DNA from 4 places in the Bradyrhizobium sp. Ses1 genome. Region 3 is predicted to be linked to each of the others. Evidence: predicted binding sites of a transcription regulator. Region 3 holds the regulator's gene; each other region holds the start of a gene.

What was found. Region 3 encodes LexA, which represses DNA repair genes until DNA is damaged. Its sites were predicted from a motif close to TGTTCNNNNTGTGTTCNG; they were not measured.
Region 1: a site for LexA is predicted at 2,702-2,719, ahead of recA (recombinase RecA). Genes of this name have one in related genera too.
Region 2: a site for LexA is predicted at 2,543-2,560, ahead of AC5ZG5_RS08210 (DNA recombination protein RmuC). Genes of this name have one in related genera too.
Region 4: a site for LexA is predicted at 1,958-1,975, ahead of ruvC (crossover junction endodeoxyribonuclease RuvC). Genes of this name have one in related genera too.

Annotation. Positions count from the first base shown of each region.
Region 1 is NZ_JCAMOQ010000057.1:14,268-18,476, forward strand. It holds gene gcvP (aminomethyl-transferring glycine dehydrogenase) at 1-268, shown strand, start outside; gene AC5ZG5_RS38685 (hypothetical protein) at 422-1,402, opposite strand; gene recA (recombinase RecA) at 1,510-2,598, opposite strand; gene AC5ZG5_RS38695 (hypothetical protein) at 2,858-3,037, shown strand; gene AC5ZG5_RS38700 (hypothetical protein) at 3,168-3,335, shown strand; gene AC5ZG5_RS38705 (hypothetical protein) at 4,156-4,209, shown strand, end outside.
Region 2 is NZ_JCAMOQ010000004.1:307,349-311,557, forward strand. It holds gene AC5ZG5_RS08200 (AmpG family muropeptide MFS transporter) at 1-856, opposite strand, end outside; gene AC5ZG5_RS08205 (GIY-YIG nuclease family protein) at 948-1,247, opposite strand; gene AC5ZG5_RS08210 (DNA recombination protein RmuC) at 1,304-2,512, opposite strand; gene def (peptide deformylase) at 2,683-3,210, shown strand; gene fmt (methionyl-tRNA formyltransferase) at 3,351-4,209, shown strand, end outside.
Region 3 is NZ_JCAMOQ010000005.1:162,922-167,130, forward strand. It holds gene AC5ZG5_RS09070 (ComEC/Rec2 family competence protein) at 1-918, shown strand, start outside; gene AC5ZG5_RS09075 (hypothetical protein) at 928-1,149, opposite strand; gene AC5ZG5_RS09080 (hypothetical protein) at 1,290-1,715, opposite strand; gene lexA (transcriptional repressor LexA) at 2,009-2,710, opposite strand; gene AC5ZG5_RS09090 (molybdopterin molybdotransferase MoeA) at 2,912-4,123, opposite strand; gene AC5ZG5_RS09095 (HAD-IA family hydrolase) at 4,133-4,209, opposite strand, start outside.
Region 4 is NZ_JCAMOQ010000001.1:509,827-514,035, reverse strand. It holds gene ruvB (Holliday junction branch migration DNA helicase RuvB) at 1-544, opposite strand, end outside; gene ruvA (Holliday junction branch migration protein RuvA) at 791-1,408, opposite strand; gene ruvC (crossover junction endodeoxyribonuclease RuvC) at 1,405-1,932, opposite strand; gene AC5ZG5_RS02430 (YebC/PmpR family DNA-binding transcriptional regulator) at 2,116-2,862, opposite strand; gene AC5ZG5_RS02425 (hypothetical protein) at 2,886-3,065, opposite strand; gene AC5ZG5_RS02420 (methyl-accepting chemotaxis protein) at 3,064-4,209, shown strand, end outside.

The sequences.
Region 1 (4,209 bases), on a different contig from region 3:
CGCGATTCGCCAGGAGATCGCCGAGATCGAGAGCGGCCGCTTCAAGGTCGAAGCCTCACCGCTCCGGAACGCGCCGCACACCGTGCACGATATCGCCGACGACGAATGGAATCGCGCCTATAGCCGCACTGAGGGCTGCTTCCCCGACGGCGTCTCCCGGTCAGACAAATATTGGAGCCCGGTCGGCCGCGTCGACAATGTCTACGGCGACCGCAACCTGGTGTGCTCCTGCCCGCCGGTCAGCGACTACGCACAGGCCGCGGAGTGAGGTGACGCCGTCATTCCGGGGCGCGCAATGGCGCGGCCCCGGAACCTCGAAATTGCAGAATTGTAGGATGGGTAGAGCGCAGCGAAACCCATCGCGCCCGTGCGCTTGGCGGCAATGATGGGTTTCGCTGCGCTCTACCATCCTACGGCCGTGTCACGGCGCGACGAGCCTCGGATTCCAGCGCCAGAGGTTATCGTTGGTCAAATGTGTGCCGCCCCACCAGCGGTCGATCGGGTTGTGGCGGCTGAAATCTTCCTTGTGGGCGACGACGGCCTTGCCAAACTTAGTGAGCGACAGCCGGCTACGCAGGAGCGCCGTATGCCGGTCCCGCAAGTTATCCCGTCTGATCGTCCGCAGCTCTTCGTCGAGTCCCGCGACCGCAGGCGTCGGGCCGAGCCCAAGCCCGTCAAGCAGGTAACCCCGCTCCCACTCGTTGAAGACGCGCGTTTGGCGAAGCTTCCTGAGGTGGAAAAGCGGGTTGATGTTCGCATAGCCCCTTGAGATCAGCTCCAGCATCCGCATTTCCGTAGCACCCAGCCCGGTGGAAGCCGAGGGAAGCTCTTCGAGCAGATCAATCAGAGTTCGCCTGAGCATCGGCAGCGCACTCAAATCCTTGCCCAGGAGGTGAAAGCAAGGTTCTGACGTCGGCGCCCTATACGCCTGCCAGCTCATGCTTCCCGTTTCAAGCATTGCCCCGGTAACATCGACTTTGCGAACGTGCTGCGCGGCCGGCCCCTCGTGGTCCATCATGATCAGATCGAAGTCGACAATGCGCAACTTCAACTTGGCTGCTGTTTCCGGGTAGGAACGAAAGAAATCAAGCAGCAAGATCAGCTTCAACTGATCATCGGGCTCTGGATCAAACCATAGTTCGATAGTCTTGTATGGCTTGCAGAAGTCGACCAAGGCGAGGTCCTTGCGAGCTTCGCTGTCGTTGCGAAACTCGCCGACGAAGTCCGACCAATGAGATCCCGGACCGTGTTGCTCCGAACGCGCGGCGACATAGGTGGCGAGATCGTCGGGAGACGGCAAGCGCCCCCATACAAGACGAGTGGTGAAAGGAATGACAGCTTCAGCGAGGTCCATGCGCATGAGGCCGTAGCCGGACGAACTGGTCAGGATCAGGCGCTTCATGGCCCCCTCGGCAATCGCGCAAAAAACAAAACGGGCGCCGAAGACGTCGGCAACTCAACGTCCTCAGCGCCCGCTTCCCGCGAAGAAATCGGATATTTCGAAAAAACTTACTCTTCCGCCGGCTCCTCGCCGTCGGCGTCACGCTCGGGGGTGCCCGCGAGGATCTGCTCGGCGATCAGGCCGGAGTTCTGCCGGATCGCAAGCTCGATCTTGCTGGTGATATCGGGGTTGGAGCGGAGGAACGCCTTGGAGTTCTCGCGGCCCTGACCGAGCCGCTGGCTGTCATAGGAGAACCAGGCGCCGGACTTCTCGACGATGCCGGCCTTGACGCCGAGGTCGAGGATTTCGCCCATCTTGGAGACGCCTTCGCCATACATGATGTCGAACTCGACCTGCTTGAACGGCGGCGCCAGCTTGTTCTTCACCACCTTCACGCGCGTGGTGTTGCCGACCACCTCGTCGCGCTCCTTGATCGCGCCGATGCGGCGGATGTCGAGGCGAACGGAAGCGTAGAACTTCAGCGCATTGCCGCCGGTGGTCGTCTCGGGCGAGCCGTACATCACGCCGATCTTCATGCGGATCTGGTTGATGAAGATCACCATGGTGTTGGACTTGTTGATGGAGGCGGTGAGCTTGCGCAGCGCCTGGCTCATCAGGCGCGCCTGCAGGCCGGGCAGCGCATCGCCCATCTCGCCTTCGAGCTCGGCCTTGGGCACCAGCGCCGCCACCGAATCGACCACCAGCACATCGACCGCGCCCGAACGCACCAGCGTGTCGCAAATCTCCAGCGCCTGCTCGCCGGTATCCGGCTGCGAGATCAGAAGCTCGTCGATATTGACGCCGAGCTTACGCGCATAGACCGGGTCGAGCGCGTGTTCGGCGTCGATGAAGGCACAGATGCCGCCCTTCTTCTGCGCTTCCGCCACCGTGTGCAGCGCCAGCGTGGTCTTGCCCGACGACTCCGGCCCGTAGATCTCGACGATACGTCCCTTCGGCAAGCCGCCGACGCCAAGCGCGATGTCGAGCCCAAGCGACCCCGACGATACCGTCTCGATATCCATCGAGCGGTCGCTCTTGCCGAGCTTCATCACCGAGCCCTTGCCGAACTGGCGCTCGATCTGGGACAGCGCAGCAGACAGAGCTTTGGATTTATCCATAGAGGATCCTTCGACAATACGCAGCGTAGTGGCGGACATTGGATGTGCTCCTTATGACGGGGATTCGCTAGCGGGACAAACGGGGCGCGATTAAGAAATCGATGGTTTATTGCGTTGGAAATTCTGTACCACCTTTGTTCCATGTTCGCAATATGTTCTTTTTGCCCCCAGCCACTTCGAACCAAACCTGCACCGTCCGAGTTGCCCGTCCATCATCGGCAGCGGATCCGCCCCGTAGGCGTCGGTGGCTGAGAGACCAATCGCGCTCCCGCCTGCATAAATCTGAGGGAGCCCGAACATGATCGACTGGCGCACTCATATTTGCCGCCCTTCCCGGACACAGGACGATGTCATCGCTACACGGTCGCGCGAGATCGTCGCCCAGTCCTTCGAACTCCTCGAACAAAGTGCAAAGCCTGACACGTTCCTGGGACGTCAAACCTTTGAGCCGTTTCCGAGAGAGGGCGACAATCCGTAGTTCTCCGACCGAGAACGAAGTTCCTTTCGAGCTTAACGCAAGTTAGCGGGCATCCGGGTTTCCTTCCTTGCGAGGGAGCATCTCTTCCGTTCCGGAATTGTCTTTCAGACAGATCAGAACGGGAAATGCCATGAGGAACACGCTGCAAGACCCGCGCTACTGGCGAGAGCAAGCGGAGGAAACCCGTACCAAAGCAGAGTCGTTTGCGTACCGTAGCTCGCGCGAAAGGCTGCTTAAGATCGCCGAAGAATATGAGCGGCTGGCTGTCTACGCCGAGCAATGGCAGTTGCAGCAATAAGGCCGCCATCCCGTCGAGATGGTTGGGAAGAACTAGCAGTCGTGAACTCGACTGCGATCGATCAGGCGCTCGCGCAAAGCTCGTCGCGTGCCTTGCGAAGGTTCCTCGAACACGCGCTCCAGATCGACGCTTGCGCGCAATGGCTTGCTCGCTGGCATCCGATCGCCGCCAACGGCAAGCACTGGAGCGACAGCCCGCGCAGCCTGCAGTCCCATCGCCCAGCTACGATTGCTCCGCCCCGATGACAGCGATCGTCCGCGACTGAAACCCAATGTGGGCGAGCACTGGGTGTCCATGTACCGATCGAGCCCGCGCGGGCGCCGTAGTTCTCCGGACAAGAACAAAGTTCCATCAAAATGTTCGCGATTTGGTGCATCTGCCCGAGAACGCACGAGTTTTCGAACGGGCCTGCTTGACGGTATCCCTCCACACCTGACGGGATCGTAGAGTGCTTCCGGCTCCTCGGACGACAAGTTGCTCGTCGGTCCGGACGCGTCCGAGCTTGCCCAAGGGCCGCCGCGGCTACCACGTTTCGAGATGGTTCCGTCACGCATCGCATGACGCAGTTTGATCGACCGCGTCGGCAACGGCGTGTCCAAGCGGAACTGCCAAACCCTGGGAAAAATATGCAGCCGCTGGAACGGTCGAATTCGATCGATGTTAACCTGCGTTAAACTCGGGGACGGCGATTGAGGTTTGGGAATACCGGGACTGGCGATCGGATCGCGCAAGGCTGCGGCAACTGCCCTTCGGCAGACTGCAAGGTGGCGCAACATTCGTTCGGCCCGGAATACCGCCGGGTGTGCGCGGAGCCTAAAAGATGATCCATAAAGGCGTCGAATATACCGTCACACCGGCCACCCCCGGTGTGTGG
Region 2 (4,209 bases), on a different contig from region 3:
CCGTCATCGTGCCCGAGAACGCGTCGGTGAACTTGAACAGCACGACGAAGGCAAGCGCTGCAATGGCATCGCGCCGGCTCAGGAACTCGGAGAACGCTCCGACCGCCGCCTGGATCACGCGCGAGAACGCCGTTTGCGCGGCTGTGGCCGCTTCGGCGTCCTTTGACTGCGCCGGCTCGGTCGCAACCAGCGCGGTGATCATCCCGATCACGACGAGGGCGGCCATTGCCACATAGCCCCACATCCATGCTGCCGAACGCACCACGCCCGCGCCCTCGAACCCGCTGACCATGAACAGCGCGCCGGCGGTCGAGACCAGCATGCCGATGCGATAGGCCGCGACATAAGACGCCATGCCGGCGGCCTGCTCGCTCTCGGGCAGGCTCTCGACACGAAAAGCATCGACGACGATGTCCTGCGTCGAGGAGGTGGTGGCGACCAGGAGCGCGGCAAAGGCGGCGAACCAGGGTGAACGCGCGGGATCGGCGATCGCGAGCAGCAGGATGGTGGTGATTAGCAGGAGCTGCGAGAACAACAGCCAGCCGCGGCGCCGTCCGAAATGTCGCGTGAAGAACGGCACGTGCAGCGCATCGACCAGCGGCGCCCAGAGGAATTTCAGCGTGTAGGGCGTGCCGACCAGCGCCAGTAGGCCGATGGTGCCGAGATCGACGCCGACCTCGCGCATCCACACCTGCAGCGTCGAGCCCGACAGCGCTAGCGGCAGGCCGGAGGAGAAGCCCAGCACCAGCACGATCAGGACGCGCGGCTGCAGATAGACGGCAAGGCTGTCGCGCCAGGAGGTGGCGGCAGGCTCGGCTTTCTCGGTCGCGGCGGCTGTCGCTTCAGGCGCGGTCATGGAGCCCTGTTAGCAGATTCGGCCAAGAAAGACTGTCATCGCCCGGCTCGACCGGGCGATCCAGTATTCCAGAGACCTATTCGAATTACTCTTAAGTTCCCGCAATCTCGGGATAGAGATCGATCCAATCCGGATTACCTTTTTCGATCAATGAGATCTTCCAGGCCCGCGGCCACTTCTTCAGTCGCTTTTCCCGATGAATCGCATGCTCGATCTCCTCAAAGACCTCAAAATAGACTAGGCGGCTCACCTCATAGCGCTTGGTGAAGCCCTCAGCGATCTTCAGCTTATGTTCGGCGATGCGGCGCACGAGATCATTCGTTACGCCAATGTAGAGCGTGCCTCCGATGCGGCTTGCGAGAATATAGACGTAATAGCTGCGCGTGCCCAACTGCCGTCTCTGGAATACTGGATCGCCCGGTCAAGCCGGGCGATGACAATGGTTGCCTACTCCCCCGCCTGCAGCTTGGGCGGGGCAGGAAACAATTCGGGTCTGCCGCTCGGCACGATCCGCGGCAGTTCCACCGGGGCGTCTGACTTGCTGAAATCGAGTTCCTCGATCCGGCCGGCGCGCTTTTCGATCTTGTCGGCAGAGATCAGGATCTGGCGTACGTCCTCGTTCACCTGCGAGAAATGGTTCTGCAGCTTGAGCACGCGGTCGCGCAGCCGCGACAGATCGTCGCCGAGCTTGATCACCTCGGTGCGGATCTGGTCGGCTGCATCGCGCATCCGTGCGTCCTTCATGATCTGCTGCATCACCTGGATCGCGAGCATCAATAGCGACGGCGACACCAGCACTACGCGGGCGCGGTAGGCCTTCTGGATCACATCATCGAAGCCGTCATGGATCTCGGCATAGACCGACTCCGACGGCACGAACATCAGCGCGGTGTCCTGGGTCTCGCCGGCGATCAGGTATTTCTCCGCGATGTCGCTGACATGCTTCATCACGTCGTTGCGCAAGCGTTGGCTGGCAATCTTGCGTTCCTCATCGCTGCGTGCGTCGTGCAGCGCGGTCATCGCCTCCAGCGGGAATTTCGCGTCGATGCAGAGCGGGCGCTGGTCCGGCAGGAACACCACGCAGTCCGGCCGCTTGCCGCTCGAGAGCGTGAACTGGAATTCGAAGGAGCCCTTCGGCAGTCCGTCCTGGACGATCGCCTCCATCCGCGCCTGGCCGAAGGCACCGCGCGACTGCTTGTTGGCGAGCACGTCGCGCAGCGTCGTCACCTGCGTCGTCAGGTCGGTGAGGTTTTTGTGCGCGTTGTCGATGATGCCGAGCCGTTCATGCAGATGGCGCAGGCTGTCCATCGTGTGGCGCGTGGTCTGTTCCATGGATTGGCCGACGCGGTGGGTGACCGAATCCAGCCGCTCATTGACGGCGCGCGCCATCTCGGCCTGGCGGCCGGCGAGCGCCTGCGTCATCGCATCGACCCGGCCGCTCGCCTCGCTCTGGGCGCGCAGCACCTCGCTCAGCCGCTCTTCCAGCTCATCGGCGCGGATGGTCTGCGCGACAGCCAGTTCCGCGCCGCGCCGGGAGGACCGCGCGATCACGATGGCGATCGTCAGGAGCAGGATGAGCACGAGCACGCCGAACGCAACCAAGGCGTCCGCGACGCGGACCGGCCAGTCGCCGACTATGAAGAGAATCTCGTTCATGCAAGCGCTATAGCCGATTCGCAGGCGACTGCGAACGAAAGTGGAACATTTATGGTTAACAAGCCGTGAAGATTCGTGGTTAAGAAAAGCAGAAGAATCATGGTTAAGGCCGTCTTAACCGGTTCCGGATCGCATTGACCGCGGCATATCAAGCGCTTAAATCGCCCGCCATGGCCTTGAGAGAAATCATCATCCTGCCGGACAAGCAGTTGCGGCTGGTTTCCAAACGCGTCGAAAAGATCACGCCTGAGATCCGCAAGCTGGTCGACGACATGTTCGAAACCATGTACGAGGCGCCCGGCATCGGGCTGGCCGCGATCCAGGTCGCGCAGCCGCTACGGCTGGTCACCATGGATCTCGCGAAAAAGGACGAGAACGGCGAGACCACGCCGAAGCCGCGCGTGTTCATCAACCCGGAGATCATCTCGGCGTCCGAGGAGACGTCGGTTTACGAAGAGGGCTGCCTGTCGATCCCCGAATATTACGAGGAGGTCGAGCGGCCGGCGCGGGTGCGCGTGCGCTTCACCGACATCGACGGCAAGGTGCATGAAGAGGACGCCGAGGGCCTCTACGCCACCTGCATCCAGCACGAGATCGACCATTTGAACGGCATCCTGTTCGTGGACTATCTGTCGAAGCTGAAACGCGACCGCGTACTGAAGAAGTTCGCCAAGGCCGCCAAGCGCGCGGTGGAGTAAGGCGCCACCATTTCCGCCGTCATGCCCGGCCTTGTGCCGGGCATCCACGTCCTTCCGCGTCGCGAGCACGAAGACGTGGATGGCCGGGACAAGCCCGGCCATGACGAGTATTTTTACCTTCAGCCAAGGTAACCCGCTCCATGACTCTCCGCCTGATCTTCATGGGCACGCCCAATTTCGCCGTGCCGACGCTGCTCGAGCTGGCCGGCTACGGCCACGAGATCGCTGCCGTCTATACCCGTGCGCCGAAGCCGGGCGGGCGCCGCGGCCTGCAACTGCAACCGACGCCGGTTGAGCAGGAGGCGCGGCGGCTCGGCATTCCCGTGCTGACGCCGAAGACGTTGAAGACACCGGAAGCGCTGGAGGAATTTCGCGCGCATCAGGCCGATGCGGCCGTCGTGGTTGCCTATGGCATGATCCTGCCGCAGGCGGTCCTCGATGCGCCAAGGCTTGGCTGCTACAACCTGCACGGTTCGCTGCTGCCGCGCTGGCGCGGCGCTGCGCCGATCAACCGCGCCATCATGGCCGGCGATGCCGAGACCGGCGTGATGGTGATGAAGATGGATGTCGGCCTCGACACCGGCGATGTCGCGATGGCCGAGCGGCTTGCGATCACCGACCGGATGACGGCGGCCGATCTGCACGATGCGCTGGCGCCGCTCGGTGCCGACCTGATGGTGCGGGCGATGGCCGCGCTGCAACGCGGCGCGCTGCAACTCACCAGGCAGAGCGAGGACGGCGTCACCTATGCCGCCAAGATCGAGAAGGCGGAAGCGCGGATCGACTGGAATGGCGCGGCGCGAGCCGTGCTGCGCCACATTCACGGCCTATCGCCATTTCCCGGCGCCTGGACTGAATTGCCTCACGATGGCGAAACGGTGCGTATCAAGATTCTCCGCTGCGAACTGGCGAACGGCTCGGGCGCATCAGGCACAGTGCTGGACGATAACCTTGCGATCGCCTGCGGCGGGGGCGCCATCCGCGTCCTCGAACTGCAAC
Region 3 (4,209 bases):
GCGGGACTGGCGACCACGCCCTATGCCGCCTTTCACTTCCATCGGGTGGCGCCCTTCGGCGTGCTTGCCAATCTGGCGGCGATGCCGGTGGTGTCGGCGCTGGTGATGCCGGCCGGGCTCCTCGGCTTGCTGGCGATGCCGTTCGGTTTCGACGGCGTGTTCTGGGCGATCATGGGCAGCGGCATCGACTGGATGATCGTGGTTGCGCAATGGGTCGCCGCGCTGCCGGGCGCAGTCGGCCACGTCAGTGCGTTCGGGATCGGCCCGCTGATCGCCGCGAGCCTGGGCGTCATCCTGCTCGGGCTGTTGCGCACGCCGCTGCGCTTCGCCGGCGCGGCGGTGCTTCTCATTGCGGTGGTCTGGGCGGTGAGGGCGCCGCAACCCGACATCCTGATTTCCGGCGACGGCCGCAATGTCGCCGTTCGCGGCGGTGACGGGCGGTTGCACCTGATGCGCACCGCGAAGGACGCGTTTCTCGCCAAGGAGTGGCTTGCCGCGGATGCCGATGCTCGCACTGCAAGCGACCCGTCGCTCACGGAGGGCGTCTCATGCGATGAGGGCGGCTGCGTGACCCCGGCCGCGGGCGGCGCGTTCGTTGCGCTCACGCAGCGATCCGAGGCGCTCGCGGACGATTGCGAACGGGCGGTGCTGATCGTGACCGCACGGCCGGTGCCACAAGGCTGTGCGGCGGCGGTCATCGATGCCGAGCGCCTGCGGCGGCAGGGCGGGCTGGCGCTGCGGCGGAACCGGAACGGCTTCGTCATCGATGCGGTCAAGCCTGCCGGCCTCGACCGGCCGTGGTCGCCTGCGGTGTCAGGCGAAGGCGAACCCGAGACCACGATCCGGATCCAAGGGGCACCCGCGCCGCGCGCCATCGATGCGACCCCGTCCGAGTCCGACCTGCAGCCGGAAGACTGAGCGCTCCCGTCAATCTCCACCGGCGTTGGCCGGCAGCTCGAAGGCGCCGAGCCGAAATTCGTCCGGACCGCCCGAATGCGACGGCACTTGCACGAGCGTGAAACTCGCATCCGGAAATCGCTCCCAGATCGCGAGATCTTCCGCTGCGACGGTGAGCCAGCCGAACCTGAACATGTATCGGCCGGGCTGGGCCACCCGTCCGGCTTTTTGCCATGTGATCTTGGTGACCACCGATCATGCCCCTTGCGAATAGTTCAACAAAAAATCGCATGCGCCCCCGGATGGCCTCCGGGGCCGCTCGAAATACTTTGCTTTTCACCCGCGGCAACGTCCCGCCGGCCGAGACCGGCGGCGCACGCTGCCCGAAGCTCTCAGCCGATGAACAGCGGGTTCGGCGCGGGGCGCTGGTCGACCGCCTTCGGTGCCGGCTCTGCAACATGATGCGTCACTGGCAATTGCAGCACGGTCGCTCGCTGCCCTTCGCAGAGCTGGGTCACCAGCACATGGCTGCCATCGGGGAATTCGATCGCGTCGTGATGACGATCCCGAATATGCGCATCGATCTGGTTGAACTTGCCGACACGGAAGCCGGTCGTCTTGGTCCAGATCCAGCGATTGTCGTAGCGGACGTTATCGGCGAACGCGAGTTCGGTCCCGGGAAGCATGCAGACTGCGACCGTCGGATCGCTTTCCGAAGCGAAGCCGCGGGTCGAAGTGCCGCGGAAGGTGGTGGTGATAAGCGTCTCTCCAACTTGGGCGGGACGCGTCGCCACGGCATGCAGGCTATAGTCACACATCGGATTGCTCCTCATTCGAGATAGCCGACCCGTGCCTGGGAAGAGGCGCAGGCCTCTATCAGAGTGGACGATAACTTATAAGCCTCTGCTCCGTTCTTGGCATTTGTACGGCCCGCGCCCTCTAGCCGTTCACAAACACGATAGGAGGCGCTGCCGCACATCTCCTTGCACCGAGAGTGCCCCGGCGAACTTACCGGGGCTCTTATTCTAATCACTCTAAATCGTTCTTGTCAGTGTCCTTGAGGGCAGATCACCCACCAAAGTACCAGACGAGCTGCTGCGTCCTCGTCGGCTCAGTACTTGCGATAAAGCCCGATCAGCTTGCCCTGGATCCGCACCCGGTTCGGCGGCAGGATGCGGACTTCGTAGGCCGCATTGGCAGGCTCAAGCGCGATTGACGCGCCGCGGCGACGGAAGCGCTTCAGCGTCGCTTCCTCCTCATCGATCAGCGCCACCACGATGTCGCCGGTGTTGGCGGTGTCGTTACGCTGGATCAGCGCCATGTCGCCGTCGAGGATGCCGGCCTCGACCATGGAATCGCCGCGCACCTCGAGCGCATAATGCTCGCCGGAGCCGAGCATGTCGGGCGGCACGCTGATGGTGTGGCTGCGGGTCTGCAGCGCCTCGATCGGCGTACCCGCCGCGATCCGGCCCATCACGGGAACGGCGACGGGACGGTTGCCATCGTCTTCGGCCACGGCCGCGCTGGTCGTGCGCTTGCCGAGCGTGCCCTCGATGACGCTCGGCGTGAAGCCGCGGCGGCCGTTGCCGGCAGCGGAGAGCTCAGGCAGTTTGATCACCTCGATCGCGCGGGCGCGGTTCGGCAGGCGGCGGATGAAGCCCCGTTCCTCCAGCGCCGTGATCAGGCGGTGGATGCCGGACTTCGAGCGCAGGTCGAGCGCGTCCTTCATCTCGTCGAAGGAAGGAGGCACGCCGGCCTCTTTCAGCCGTTCGTTGATGAAACGCAGAAGTTCATACTGTTTGCGCGTAAGCATCGCGAGCATTCCCCCGGTTGGTAGCGTCGTTCGATCCGAGACTTGAGAAGAGCTGATCTCGGGAGTCACGCACTCCCATTCGTAGACAGCGAGTTTCGAAACAAATCATGAACGGACACTATATGTTCGATATGTGTTCCGCAACCACTTAATTTCTGGTGAACGCGACCAGAGATGCTCCGGCAGATGCTGGTCGCAGCGTCATTCGGGCAATCGGAGGATGTCGCAAGGCGCGCCTTTTGCTGCGGCTGGCGCGAATGGCGGACGGATCACAAGTGCCTGCGCCGCAGTGAGATTCCCAAGCAGCGAACTGTCTTGCTTGGTGACCGGCGTTGCGATCAGCGTGCCGTCGTCGCGCTCTTCGAGTAGCGCACGAAGATAATCTTCGCGCTGATCGTTGGCGGCGAGATCGCGGCCGAGCAGGGCGCTTTCCGTCACGTGATGAATCGCCGAGCGGCCGAGCAGGGCCCGAATCAACGGCACCAGGAACAGATAGGCGCAGACATAGGACGACACCGGATTGCCGGGCAGGCCGATCACTCGCATCGCGCCGAGCCGGCCATGCATCATCGGCTTGCCCGGCCGCATCGCGATCTTCCAGAACGCCATGGTCACGCCCTCGGCCTCAAGCGACGGCTTCACGAGGTCATGGTCGCCGACCGAGGCGCCGCCGGTGGTGATGAGGATGTCGGCGCCCGCGGCATGCGCGCGGCGGATGCCGTCAGTGGTGGCGGCAACCGTGTCGGCGGCGACCCCCAGATCGATCGCTTCAGCGCCTTCCGCACGCGCCATCGCCCGCAGCGCATAGCCGTTGGAATAGACGATCTGGCCTGGACCCGGAGAGGTGCCCGGCATCACGAGTTCGTCGCCGGTCGCGAGCACGGCGACCTTGGGTCGGCGCCGCACGGGGAGTTCCGGATAGTTCATCGACGCCGCCAGCGACAGCGCGCGGTCGGTCAGCCGGCTTCCGCGCCTGAGCAGCACGTCACCCTCGCGGAAATCGACGCCGGCGGGCCGGATATGCCGCCCGGCGACAGCGGCCTCGGTGATGGTGATGTGATCGCCATCGACCTGGGCGTCCTCCTGGATCACGACCGCATCGGCGCCGGCGGGAATGACGCCTCCGGTGAAGATCCGTGCCGCTTCCCGCGGACCAAGTTCCCGACCGAACGGCCGGCCCGCGGCGACTTCGCCGATCACCTTCAGCCGCGCGCTCAAGTCGGCGGCGTCGGCGGATCGCACCGCATAGCCATCCATCGCCGACATCGCGAGTGGCGGCTGAGTACGTTTTGCCGCGACGTCACGGGCAAGCGTGCGGTGATAGGCGGCATCGAGCGCGACCATCTCTTCCGGCAATGGTTCCGCGCCGGCGAGGACCGCGGCAAGCGCATCGGCGACCGGCATCAGTGCCACGGGCAACTCCTAAATTCCGAGCGCGACAAGCGCGTTCGTCACATCATCCGGCGATGTGACGTGAATGGCCGTGAGACCTATCGCCC
Region 4 (4,209 bases), on a different contig from region 3:
AGTTGAGCCGGATCGGAATCCCAAAGCGGTCGCGCAGCGGATTGGTCAGCAGGCCGGCGCGCGTGGTGGCGCCCACGAGGGTGAATTTTGCAAGCTCGATCTTCACCGAGCGCGCGGCAGGACCCTCGCCGATGATGAGGTCGAGCTGAAAATCCTCCATCGCGGGATAGAGTACCTCCTCCACGGCGGGACTCAGGCGATGGATCTCGTCGATGAAAAGGACGTCGCGCTCTTCCAGATTGGTGAGCAGCGCGGCGAGATCGCCAGCCTTTGCAATGACCGGGCCCGAAGTGGCGCGAAAGCCGACGCCGAGCTCGCGCGCGACGATCTGCGCCAGCGTGGTCTTGCCAAGACCCGGGGGCCCGACGAACAGCACGTGATCCAGCGCCTCGCCGCGCTTGCGTGCGGCCTCGATGAAGATCGAAAGGTTCTTGCGTGCCTGCGCCTGGCCGACGAAATCGGACAGCGATTGCGGACGCAGCGCGGTGTCGCCGACATCATCGGCGCGGCGTTCGGGAGTGACGATGCGGGAGGGCGGGCTCATGTCGTCAATTCCGTGACGATCGTAGGGTGGGCAAAGCGCGCGTCCTTCCCTTCTCCCGTTGTGGGAGAAGGTGGCGCGCATGCAATGCGCGACGGATGAGGAGTTGTCGCGGCGGGCAAGCTGCTCGCGGAAAGAAACCCCTCACCCAATCGTGTTCGTCGCCGATTCCGGTACTGTGCCCTCTCCCACAAGGGGAGAGGGCACAGTAACAGGCAGTGCGAAGGCATAGTCCCGTAGGGTGAGCCATCACTTCGCCAGTTCCTTCAGGCCCAGCCGGATCAACTGCGCGGTTTCGGCCTGCTCGCCTGCGTTGCGCGAGGCGGCGGCGATGGCGGCGGCGGCTTGCGGCTGGCCGTAGCCGAGATTGACCAATGCGGAGATCGCGTCCGTCACCGGCCGCGGCGCGCGCTCGTTGTCGATGGCGCCGGCGAGATGGATCACGGCGGGATCGACATTGGCAAAGGCCGGGGCCTTGTCCTTCAGCTCGCTGACGATGCGCTCGGCGACCTTCGGCCCGACGCCGGGCGTGCGCGCCACCGCGGCCTTGTCACGCAGCGCGATCGCGTTCGCGAGGTCGGAAGGCGGCAGCGTGCCAAGCACGGCGAGCGCGACCTTGGCGCCGACGCCCTGCACGGTCTGCAACAGGCGAAACCATTCGCGCTCGTTGTCGGTGCGGAAGCCGAACAGCTTGATCTGGTCCTCGCGCACATAGGTCTCGATCGAGAGCACCGCGGCCTCGCCGGGGGACGGCAGCGCCTGCAGCGTGCGCGCGGAGCAATGCACCTGATAGCCGACGCCGCCGACATCGAGGATCACGTAATCCTCGCCATAGGAGTCGATGAGGCCTTTCAATTTGCCGATCATAGGCTGGCTACTCTCAGTCGCAGCGCGGTGCTTTGGCGGTGATGGGCGTGCGTGATCGCGACCGCGAGTGCATCGGCGGCGTCGGGCGATTGCGGCTCGGCCTTAGGCAGCAGGATCTTCAGCATCACGGCGATCTGGTTCTTCTCGGCGTGTCCGGCGCCGACCACGGTTTTCTTGACCTGGTTCGGCGCATATTCGGCAACCTCGATGCCGAACATTGCAGGCGCCAGCATGGCGACGCCGCGGGCCTGACCGAGTTTCAGCGTCGCAACACCATCCTTGTTGACAAACGTCTGCTCGACCGCGGCTTCCGCCGGTTTGAAATCGCCGAGCACGGCGGCCAGCCCCTCATGGATCGCAAGCAGCCGGCCCGACAGCGGCAGCCGTTCCGACGGCTCGATCGAGCCGCAGCCAATGAACACCAGCCGATTGCCCTCGACCTCGATCACGCCCCAGCCGGTGCGGCGGAGGCCCGGGTCGATGCCGAGAATGCGGGTGGGTTTGCGAATCGGCTGGCCTGTCATGGGGTAGTGATAACCGCTGCGTTTCGAGAACGAAACACAAACGGAGAGGTCATGCACGGGGAAAGCGGTGCACCCACCTCGTCATGCCCGGGCTTGTCCCGGGCATCCACGTCCTTCAGCACGAGTGGATACGCGTGGATGGCCGGGACAAGCCCGGCCATGACGGCATCACGAGAGATGGGGCTACCCGCCCATCTTCGCGATCAGCGCGTCCGATATCTCGAAATTGGCGAACACGTTCTGGACGTCGTCGTGGTCGTTGAGCAGATCCATCAGCTTGAGCAGCTTCTCGCCGGTCTCGTCGTCGACGGCGACGGTGTTTTGCGGCTTCCAGGTCAGCGCAGCCTTGCGCGGCTCGCCGAATTTCGCTTCCAGCGCCTTGGCAACCTCGCGGTAGGATTCCGGGGAGGCGTAGATCTCGTGGCCGCTTTCGCTCGACACGACGTCGTCGGCGCCGGCCTCGATCGCCGCATCCAGCATCGCGTCGTCGGAGGCGGCCTTGTGGTCATATTCGATGATGCCGACCCGGTCGAACATGAAGGCGACCGAGCCGGTTTCGCCGAGATTGCCGCCGGACTTGGTGAAGTAGGAGCGGATGTCGGAGGCGGCGCGGTTGCGGTTGTCGGTCAGGGCCTCGACGATCACGGCGACGCCGCCGGGGCCATAGCCCTCGTAGCGGATCTCGTCATAGTTCTCACCCTCGTTACCAGCGGCCTTCTTGATGGCGCGCTCGATATTGTCCTTCGGCATGTTTTCCGCCCGCGCGGCAACGATCGCGGCGCGCAGCCGGGGGTTCATGGCGGGGTCGGGGGTGCCGAGCTTGGCCGCGACCGTGATTTCGCGGGCCAGCTTGCCGAACAGCTTCGACTTCTGGGCATCCTGCCGGCCCTTGCGGTGCATGATGTTCTTGAACTGGGAATGGCCGGCCATGCGAGGTCCCTTGGGAATCGTCTCTAAAATAGGGGGTGAAGCGCGGCGTTATAGGCCTCCGACAGGCCAAAATCAAAGACTTGCGGCGTGATCTGGCATACCGGCCGTGCCGCCTGCCGGAAAATCAGGCAGCCGTTAACCACGACTTCACCTACGAATGAGAGAATCGGACAGTCCATTTCAACTTGCAAGAGAACCCCCATGGCGGCGTTCGGTTTGTTTCGCAAGCGAGATCCGGAACGCGTGGCAGCAGCCGTCGAGCCGAAGGTTGCGACCGCAGCGGCGGCGCCGGCCGATAACCCCTCCCCCGATACCGGTTCGGCCAGGGAAATCCTCGAGCTGCTGGAACTCGAGCTCGGAGGCATGATCCGGCAGCTCGAGCGCGCCGCCCAATCGGTGGCCGGCGGAGCCGAGGCGACCGCTGCGACGCTTGCGACCATTCGCGAGCGCACGGATGCGCTGACCGGCCGCACCAATGCGGCGCAGACCACGGCCGCGACCTTCTCGGAGGCCGCCGACAAATTCACCGATTCGGCGCAGGGGATCGGCGCGCAGGTGCGCGACGCCGGCCGGCTCGCCGACGAAGCGGGCGCCGCGGCGCGCGAGGCCCGCGCCAATGTCGACCGCCTGCGTGAATCCTCCGCCGCGATCGGCAACGTCGTCAACCTGATCGCACAGATCGCGCGGCAGACCACGCTGCTCGCCCTCAACTCGACCATCGAGGCAGCGCGCGCCGGCGCCGCCGGCAAGGGGTTCGCGGTGGTCGCGACCGAAGTGAAGGCGCTGGCGGTGCAGACCCAGGGCGCGACCGAAGAGATCACGAAGAAGATCGAGGCACTGCAGAAGGACGCCGCGGGCTCGGCCGATGCCGTACACCGCATCGCGCAGGCGATCGAGGCGATCCGCCCGGTGTTCGCGCATGTCAGCGGCGCGGTGACGGAGCAGCATAAGACCACCGGCGAGATCGCGCAGAATGCCGCCTCCGCCTCGAGCTTCATCGTCGCGGTCGGCGACAGCGCCGCCCAGATCGATCAGGCCACCAGGGACGCCGAAGCGCATGGCAAGGACGTCGCCCAGGCCGGCCGCGCGGTGACCAGCTTTGCGCAAAAACTGAAATCGCGCTGCGCGGTGCTGCTGCGGCAGGGCGAGCGCGAAGACCCACGCAAGGGCGAGCGGCTGCCCTGCAACCTCAAGCTCGAGATGCAAGCGCGCGGCAGCGTCGTCACCGCGCCGGTCTATGAGATATCCATGGACGGCATCCTGATCTCGGGACCCGAGGCCGAACGCCTGCAACTGCACCAGAGCCTTGCCGCCACACTTCAGGATGTCGGCGCCGTCAAGATCCGG